DNA from 3 places in the Chitinophaga sp. Cy-1792 genome. Region 3 is predicted to be linked to each of the others. Evidence: riboswitches for the same ligand, from Rfam matches in the RefSeq annotation. Region 3 holds a riboswitch; each other region holds the start of a gene.
What was found. A riboswitch is a leader RNA that binds a small molecule or an ion and turns the genes downstream of it on or off. The one in region 3 is predicted to bind cobalamin.
Positions count from the first base shown of each region.

Region 1: another riboswitch for cobalamin. It lies ahead of metE (5-methyltetrahydropteroyltriglutamate--homocysteine S-methyltransferase); the one in region 3 lies ahead of F3J22_RS19740 (TonB-dependent receptor).
Region 2: another riboswitch for cobalamin. It lies ahead of metE (5-methyltetrahydropteroyltriglutamate--homocysteine S-methyltransferase); the one in region 3 lies ahead of F3J22_RS19740 (TonB-dependent receptor).

Region 1 covers NZ_VWWO01000001.1:3,182,982-3,186,137, reverse strand. Annotated here, with positions in the region: gene metE (5-methyltetrahydropteroyltriglutamate--homocysteine S-methyltransferase) at 1-1,941, opposite strand, end outside; cobalamin riboswitch at 2,097-2,288, opposite strand; gene F3J22_RS12950 (DUF4249 domain-containing protein) at 2,440-3,156, opposite strand, start outside.
Region 2 covers NZ_VWWO01000001.1:3,338,057-3,341,212, reverse strand. Annotated here, with positions in the region: gene F3J22_RS13605 (bifunctional 2-methylcitrate dehydratase/aconitate hydratase) at 1-195, shown strand, start outside; gene F3J22_RS13600 (Lrp/AsnC family transcriptional regulator) at 274-735, opposite strand; cobalamin riboswitch at 889-1,085, shown strand; gene metE (5-methyltetrahydropteroyltriglutamate--homocysteine S-methyltransferase) at 1,233-3,156, shown strand, end outside.
Region 3 covers NZ_VWWO01000002.1:1,364,474-1,367,629, reverse strand. Annotated here, with positions in the region: gene F3J22_RS19755 (NAD(P)/FAD-dependent oxidoreductase) at 1-826, shown strand, start outside; gene F3J22_RS19750 (hypothetical protein) at 839-1,138, opposite strand; gene F3J22_RS19745 (VOC family protein) at 1,140-1,526, opposite strand; cobalamin riboswitch at 1,670-1,877, shown strand; gene F3J22_RS19740 (TonB-dependent receptor) at 2,040-3,156, shown strand, end outside.

The DNA.
Region 1 (3,156 bases), on a different contig from region 3:
ACCGGAAGCTGCTACCTTAAATGCGCGTACGGCACCATCCAGATAAGCTTCCCGGTTTTCCTTGCGCAGCGGCAAACCTTCTCTCAAGGCCGGCTCATCTATCTGAATCACTTTAATACCGGCTGCTTCCAGGTCTTTCACCTCATCCCGGATTGCCAGGGCAATTTGCAGGCAGGTAGCCGCTCTTGGCTGGTCGTTCCGGACAAAGCTCCATTGCAGAATAGTAACGGGGCCTGTCAGCATACCTTTCACCGGCAACGAAGTCAGGGATTGTGCATATTGTGTATAGTAAACAGTCATGGCTTCCTTGCGCTCCACATCACCGAAAATAACCGGTGGTTTTACGCAACGGCTGCCATAGCTCTGTACCCAGCCATTTTGGGTAAATACAAAGCCCTGTAGCTGTTCTCCGAAATACTCTACCATGTCGTTCCGCTCAAACTCGCCATGTACCAGCACATCCATACCGATAGATTCCTGCCACCGGATAGATGCCGCTGTTTCTTCTTTGATCAGCTGATCATATTCCGCAGCACTTAGTGCTCCTTTCTTCCATTTACTGCGCCAGGAGCGGACAGTAGCTGTTTGCGGAAAACTGCCAATAGTAGTGGTCGGGAACATAGGCAATCCCAGCACCTGCTGCTGTGCTTTCTTACGTACCGGGAAAGCATGCTTTCTTTCTGCATCTGCTGCTGTCACCGCCGCAGCCCTGTCGGTTACTGCTTTGCGGTGGATGAGCGGAGATGTTCTCCGCGATTCCATCGCGGCATCGTTATCTTTCAGCTCCTGTTGCGCATTGACGGTAGGATTTTCTCCCGCCAGAACAGCCAGTGTTTTTACTTCGTCCAGCTTTTGTTTTGCAAATGCCATCCAGTTTTTAATGGTAGCAGGCAGATTTTTTTCGTCTGTTTCCAGGTCGAGATCACAGGGAGTATGCAGCAGGGAGCAGGAAGGCGCCACCAGGAGGCGGTCTTCACCCAGCGCAGCTTTTGCGGTGTTGATCAGCTCCAGGGATTTGCGGAAATCATTCTTCCAGATGTTGCGGCCATCGACTACGCCAAGGGATAAACGCAGTTTTGTTTTGCGTATATCTGTAGCCAGAATATCTTCCAGCTGCATAGAGCAACGTACCAGGTCCAGGTGGAGTGTTTGTACCGGCAGCTTCAGTACGGCTTCCAGGTTGGCGCCATAACATTCGAAGTATGCAGCCAGGATCAGGTGCAGGTGCGGGAATGCCTTATGAATAGCAGCATAGCTGTTTGCAATGGCATCCAGTTCTACTCTGTTTAAATTGAGGGAAAGACAAGGTTCATCGAACTGAATATAATGTGCATCCAGTTCATCGAGCTTCGTGAGTACTTCCAGGTATACCGGCAGCAGGCGGTTCAACAACTGCAACCGGTGAAAGCTCCTGCCCTTTTCCTTACCCAGTAACAGGAAGGAAACAGGCCCCAGTATTACCGGCTTGGTCTGGAAGCCCGCACGTTTGGCTTCGGCGAACTGTGATATAATTTTTTCGGAGAAGAGTGTAAACTGCTGGTTGGGTGTAAATTCAGGAACAATATAATGGTAGTTGGTATCAAACCACTTGGTCATCTCCATGGCAGTAATATCCATGCCATCTTTCTGGTAGCCGCGTGCCATGGCAAACTGCAAATCCAGCTGTGGCAGCTGCTTTTCAACCAGCAAGTCGTGATAACGCGTAGGGATCGCTCCTACCATCAGACAGGTATCCAGCACATGGTCATAGTAAGAAAAATCATTACTGGGGATGATATCTATGCCGGCATCTTTCTGCAGATACCAGTTGTTTAAGCGTATATCCTTAGCCGTTTGTTCCAGCTGAAAGGCGGTGATTTTACCACTCCAGTAAGCTTCATTGGCTTTTTTCAATTCACGGTGGGCGCCCATTCTCGGATAGCCCAGGTTATGCGTAATCATGTGCCCGGTCGGTTTTAAAGTGAATGATGACAGGTGATCATCTTTACTTCAATACCTTCTGCGGGAATAGTGGGCAGGATACCCGGCCTTATCACTGCGTACGTCAGTAATAGCAAGTATACCCGAAAGCTGACCCACTTCAATCCCCGAAAGTATTGTCAACATGCAGAAAAGGCAGGTCTCCTGGCTCGTAGTATCCGTGTCCGTTCTTCTCGTCTTCAGGTGACAATGAACATAAAGCTGGACAGGATTCAGGTAACTACTTACAGTTGCGGGACAGCCGGCGATTTTAACACCGTTCCCTTTTAATGCTGCGTACAACAGCAACCATTTCTGTATCAAACAGTAAAAAAAGATATTATGAGGGCAATTTTAAGAATAAATATCTTTCCAAACAAAATATAAAGAAAAAAAGAACAATCATCTACCTTTACAGCAGAACAAAACAATAAAAAATAAACATAACACGGAATTATTTTCTACACAGGGTAAAATGCTTTATTTAATTTTTCTTTCTCCCCTGCTTACCGCAGATGTACCAAACCAGCCGAGTACCTTTACCTTACCCTTAGGATCGGTATTCTGTATATTCGTAGGCACATTCTCCAGCACCTTCGCAAACAAACCTCCCGCATTCAGCTGCTGATATACCTGCCACAAAAAATCATAACTGTTTTTACTCAGCGCCGATAAACGCACAATGACCGTTTCATTCAGCTTGAAAGGACGGTCATAATCTGTGATACGCTGGGTGAGCGGCAGAATAAAAGGTGTTCCATCTGAAATACCTCCTGCCAGTGAACCATCAATAGACAGCAGGTCTTCCACCCGGTGCAGGGTATCATTCCTGTACGACCTGATCCAGTAATAATCACCTTCTCCGGGAAAGTCTACCGCAAAAAATTTAGCATAGAAGCCTTCTACACCGGATACAGCTTCTTCCTTGGTTTTATGACCAAATAAAATAGAATCAACCGGTGGTACTCTTTTAAGTGAGTCCACCCCTTCCAGTATTTCGTGCTGGTACTCAATATGTATTTTATATACGTGTCCTACATAGCCAATAGGTTTGGCGCTGGCATCGTAGGTATATGCACCGTTGTTAAACGTAAAAGGATAACTACTGCCGGTGGTAAGGTCATTTAAAATGATTTTCGCATCTCTTATAACGGGCGCAGAATCGGGATCGGCATAAGGCACCGACATCGTCATACG
Region 2 (3,156 bases), on a different contig from region 3:
GTGGTAGTTGAATATCCGATCGGACATAAGCGCAGACGTGAGGAAGGTATTCCGGAGCTGTTGAAAAAATACAAGATCAACCTCGCCCGCATCTTCCCGGAAAAACAACAGAAAACATTGCAGGCCCGCACAATGGACTATGCAACGTTACAGGATATGGACGTACAGGAGTTTGTTGATTTATTCGTTATATAGTTAATTGCTGTAGTTGCTGCTATCAGCACAACGTAATTACCGGAAGGGCATATCACTGATATGCCCTTTTTATTTTAGTCAGATGCCTATATTTTGCTGGTCTTTATTGACGCACATCACAAAGGTGCTGTGCGTACTCCCGATACTCTGCACAGACCCCAGTTTATTAAAAACAAAATCCTGGTAGTGCTTCATATCCCTGGCATATACTTTTAACAGGAAGTCGTAATCTCCGGAGATATTATAACATTCCACCACTTCTCCCAGTCGCATAATATCTGTTACAAACTGTGTCCCTACGGACTTATCGTGCTGTTTGAGTTTGATATTACAAAATACGATGAGGCCATAGCCCAGCTTCTCTGCATCTATAACAGCGATATACTTTTTGATGTAGCCACCTGCTTCCAGTTTTTTGACACGTTCAAAAACAGGGGAAGTGGAAAGACTCACTCTGGCAGCCAGTTCTTTAACCGTGATGGTAGAATCTTCCCCAAGTAGCCTGAGCAGTTGCCGGTCGATATCATCTAATTGGTCCATGAAAAAATATTCTTTTTTAAGAGAAAATAGCGCTTATGTCAGGTAATATATTCTGCATAAAAGATAAAAATAGAATTTTATACTGATAATTTTATCTTTTATAAAACAAATCATCTAAATACTTAGATTTGTCCCGTTTATCGTTCTTTTCATATCTTATCGACCAGAATGGGTTGCTGATGAAAATCAGCATTAAAAGGGAACCGTGTGTAAATCACGGGCTGTCGCGCAACTGTAAGTAACGCAAAAAGTTTTCACCACTATATGTCCACTGTATCTACTACGTAGAAATGGGAAGGACGGTGCAAATGTTACAAGCCAGGAGACCTGCCTGCATTGGAAGGACAATGCTTTCGCGTAAAAGGCAAAGGTCTGATCTGATAGCTGACAACCTCACATGAATAGGTGTGGTGTGGCTATTGTATGTCCCTTCCTCCTGCGAGCATTGAAGGTTTGTAAAGACAATTGTAATTGTTTTAACTAAACTATCTAGGAAAATGCTTACGCAAAACCTGGGCTACCCGCGCATTGGTGGCCAAAGACAGCTTAAAAAAGCTAACGAGCAGTACTGGGCAGGCAAGATAACTCTCAACGAGTTACAGGAAGTTGCCCGCCAGATCAAGGTAGAAAACTGGAAAACACAGCTGGATGCAGGCATAGACCTGATCCCATGCAATGATTTCAGTTACTATGACCAGGTACTGGATACCAGTGTATTACTGGGTGTTATCCCTGAGCGCTACGCCCCTGTTCTCTCTCAGGTAAAAGCAAACCACGAAATTGACGCCTATTTTGCTATGGCAAGAGGTTACCAGAAAGATGGCCTCGACATCACTGCGATGGAGATGACCAAATGGCTGGATACCAACTATCACTATATTGTTCCAGAGTTCAGGGCCAACCAGGAATTCCGTGTTAACAACAACAATATCTTCAACGAATTTGAGGCGGCTCAGCAACAAGTGGGCAAAAAGGCAAAACCAGTATTGATAGGGCCTGTAAGCTATCTGCTGCTGGGTAAGGAAAAAGAGAAAGGTTTTGAGCGTGCAGACCTCATCAAAAAACTGGTACCGGTATACGTTGAAATCATCAACAAACTGAAAGCACAGGGTGCTGAATGGATCCAGCTGGACGAACCATGTCTCGTGCTTGATCTCTCTAAAAAAGAAAAAGAAGCATTTGAATACGCCTACAGCGAAATCGCCAAGCAGGTAAGTGGTATCAAAATACTGGTAGCTACCTACTTTGATGCGCTGCTGGACAATACTGAACTGGCTGTAAACCTGCCAGTAAACGCACTGCACGTTGACCTGGTACGTGCGCCGGAGCAACTGGATGAAGTGCTTGCATTCATTCCTAAAGGACTGCAACTCTCTGTTGGTGTAATCGATGGCCGTAACGTCTGGAAAAACGATTACGAAAAATCTTTGGCGCTGATCAGCAAAGCGGTTGCAAAACTGGGCGCTGAAAACGTTATCATCGCTCCTTCCTGCTCCCTGCTGCACAGTCCTATTGACCTGGCTTTCGAAACAGCCCTTGATCCTGAGATCAAAAACTGGATGGCATTTGCTAAACAGAAGCTGACAGAAGTAAGCGAATTAAAACAGATCGTTGAAGGCAACACCGCTTTGCTGGATGCCAACAAGAAAGCCATTGAGAGCAGACGCACATCAGGAAAAGTTCACAAACAGGCGGTGAAAGACCGTGTGGCAGCTATCACAGCGAATGATGCCACCCGTAAAAGCGCATTCCCTGTTCGTCAGCAACTGCACCATCAGCGCTTTAAATTACCTGCCTTCCCAACCACTACTATCGGTTCCTTCCCGCAAACAGACGATATACGTCAGTTACGTGCGAAATACAAAAAAGGTGACTTAACCACCGAACAGTATGAAAAAGCCATCGAACAGGCAACAATCGATACCATTCGCTGGCAGGAAGAAATTGGCCTGGATGTACTGGTACATGGTGAGTTTGAGCGTAACGACATGGTGGAATACTTCGGTGAGCAACTGGATGGCTTCCTGTTTACCAAAAATGGCTGGGTACAGAGCTACGGCAGCCGTTGCGTGAAACCTCCGGTTATCTTTGGTGATGTTAGTCGCCCGAATGACATGACCGTACGCTGGAGCACTTTCGCTGCTGCACAAACAGACAGACCGATGAAAGGTATGCTGACAGGTCCGGTTACTATTCTGCAATGGTCTTTTGTACGTGACGACCAGCCTCGTGAGATTACTACCAAACAGATTGCACTGGGTATCCGCGACGAAGTGGTAGCATTGGAAAAAGCCGGCATCGGTATTATTCAGATCGATGAAGCCGCGATCCGTGAAGGTTTGCCACTGCGCAAAGCAAAACGTCCGCATTACCTCGACTGGGCAGTGAGTGCGTTCCGTATTGCAGCAAGTGGTGTGGAAG
Region 3 (3,156 bases):
TAAATCATTTTTTGCCAATACCGTAGCCCGGGGATGGCATCTATGCAGGGATATCTTCGAAGAACAGCTCTCCGCGGAAGTTACCCGCCGTGGCGCGCAATACCTTCCTGGCTGTACCGTGACTGCCGCCAACTTTAATAACGGCCAATGGCATGTCACCTATATAGCTACCAATAAAGCAATACAAACCATTACCTGCAAATTTATCGTAGATGCTACCGGCCGTAAAGCCCGTGTTGCCCGTAAGCTGGGCATACAACGCAACTCATTGGACAGGCTGGCAGGCATCACCACCTGTATCACTTTGCCCGGAAGTATACAGCAGTTCACCTACCTGGAAGCCGTACAGACAGGCTGGTGGTACGCTGCACCCCTAACTGAAAAACAGCTGGTATTAAGCTTCATGACCGACACCGACCTGCTACCTGCTACCTTACGCAGCAGCAAAGACCTGCTGCAAAGCGCTGCCACTACCACTATGATCAGCGAATTGATAACAGGTAACGCTGCCACAGATACGCCTCTTACAATAGCCAGCGCCGCAACCGGCTACCTGCAGCAACGTAGCGGCCACCAATGGCTGGCAGTAGGCGATGCCGCCTATTCCTACGACCCTATCTCTTCCTATGGAATCACCTCCGCGCTGGAAAGCGGCTATTATGCAGGCCATGCCATCGCTGACCACCTGAATGGCGACAACGACGCACTCCGGGCGTATGACTGGGCCATCAGTACCGCCTTCTCTACGTATCTTAAAATGCTTACCGGACAATACCTCCAGGAAAGAAGATGGCAGGATGCGCCATTCTGGAGCAGAAGAAATTAACAATACAAAACACTAAACCTGCAACTCACTTATAGTAGGATCAGGTGGGTAATACATTACCTCGTATTGCCCGCCCACATAAACATCTGCATAAATATCCAATCCCATGTAACCCATGTAAACCTTGCCATCTACCGTAAATTCATAATGGATGGTAGGTGCCCCCTCATTGGATGGCTCAATTTTAACTATAATACCCGTCGTAAAGGCATGGTTTTTCTTTAGTAAATAGGGGTTAATGAACAATGACTTTACAAGAAATATTATCACCAGCATAAGGAGAATCAACCCCGATAAGTATACTACAGCCATTTTATGCCAGATTTTGTTTCCTGTATTTCAGCTGGAATACATTCCCTTCCGGATCAGTACCATCACAAAGCCAGTAATCATAATTATCAAATGTTTTCAGCTCCCGCATAGGAACCCCTTGCTCCAGTAATTGCTTTCGTACCAATTGAATATCTTCATCCAGCTCAAAAACAATTTTTGTATTGCTATCAAACTGATGGCCCGCTGTCATTTTATCGGCGTATGCCGGACCTATTTTGTGTAAACCCACGAAAACTTCACCCGCCTGCAATAACACCCAGATATCATCCTCCTCTACCACTGTAAGACCAAGTACATCCCGGTAAAAGATCTTCAGCCGCTGCGGGTCCTGCACATAAAATATGATGGTATTCAGTTTAAGCTTCATAGCGAACCTATTTTTCCCTCTCCCAAAATACAACTAAAATCCGGTGGTTCACATACTCCCACAAACACCTGCAATAATGCCACCATAACAGTTCACTTTCCGCCATTCCGTTAGCATTTTGTTAAAATTCAAATATTTAATTGTACCTTTGCCCCCGCAATGGTTTTCAGCATAGTACTCTCTATGCCGGAATTAATAGGGAATCAGGTGCAAATCCTGAGCAGACCCGCTACTGTAAGTTCTGTTACAACACTTTGAGTTCTACTTGCCACTGTTTTTATTTTATAAAAACGGGAAGGCCGTTCAAAGTGAGAATAAGTCAGGAAACCTGCCACTGCAGACAGATTCAACACCCTCGAGGATAGGGAATTGAGTAAAGCATACTCTGAATTTTTTCAGCATTATTAGCATTTCATTCCATGGCCGCGACTGGTCATTGTCTGATTCAATTGTCAAACCTTTATGTTCAATGCATTAAAAGCGTTAGGGATAACGTTTTTAACCTTTATTTGTATGCCGCTGTGTGCACAGCATCATTACCGCGACTCCACCCAGGTGGATTCATTACGTGTAAAAGACCTGAAAGGTGTTACTGTACTTACAAACGTTTACAAAGAAGTTATTCCTTCACAAAAACTCACGGGTGAAAATCTCAAGAGTTTAAACAGCTTTTCTGTAGCAGACGCCATCAGGTATTTTGCCGGCGTCCAGGTGAAGGACTATGGCGGCATCGGCGGCCTCAAAACCGTTGATATGCGTAGCATGGGCACCAACCATATGGGCGTCTTCTACGATGGTATACAATTGGGCAACGCCCAGAATGGCCAGGTAGACCTCGGTAAATTCTCTATGGACAATATCGAATCTATCTCTGTCTACAATGGCCAGAAAAGCGAGATATTCCAGCCCGCCAAAGACTATGGCTCATCAGGAACCATCTATCTGCGCAGCCGCAAGCCTGTCTTCGATTCCCTGCAATCCACCCATGTAAAGGCCGTATACAAAACGGGTTCTTTCGATCTGGTAGACCCCTCCATCCTTTTTGAACAGAAACTGACACCGAAAATTAACTATTCCCTCTCCGGTGAATTGATCAACGCCTCCGGCAAATATCCCTTCCGGTACAAAAGAGTATATGCAAAAACAGGCCATACCGCCTGGGATACAACAGCTATAAGGCAAAACGGAGATATCAACGCACACAGAATAGAAAGCGGATTATATGGAAATATCGACCGCGGACAATGGAACGCGAAAGTGTATTACTACGATGCAGAAAAAGGCATTCCCGGTGCAATCGTCAACAACGTATGGAAACGCTCCCAAAGACAATGGGACCGCAACTTCTTCGTGCAGGGCGGGTTTCAGAAGAATGTAACCCAAAGATATGATATACAGGTAAACGGCAAATACGCCAACGACTATATGCGTTACCTCAACCCGGATACCACCCTGATGTATATAGACAACACCTTCCACCAGCAGGAATGGTACGGATCTGTGGCCAATAAATACAGTATCTCCAAAAAAATAGATGTCGATTTATCTACAGATTTCCAGTACAATACCCTCAGCTCCAACCTGGATGGTTTTGTGTTTCCTAAAAGATTTACCTCGCTGATCGCCCTCG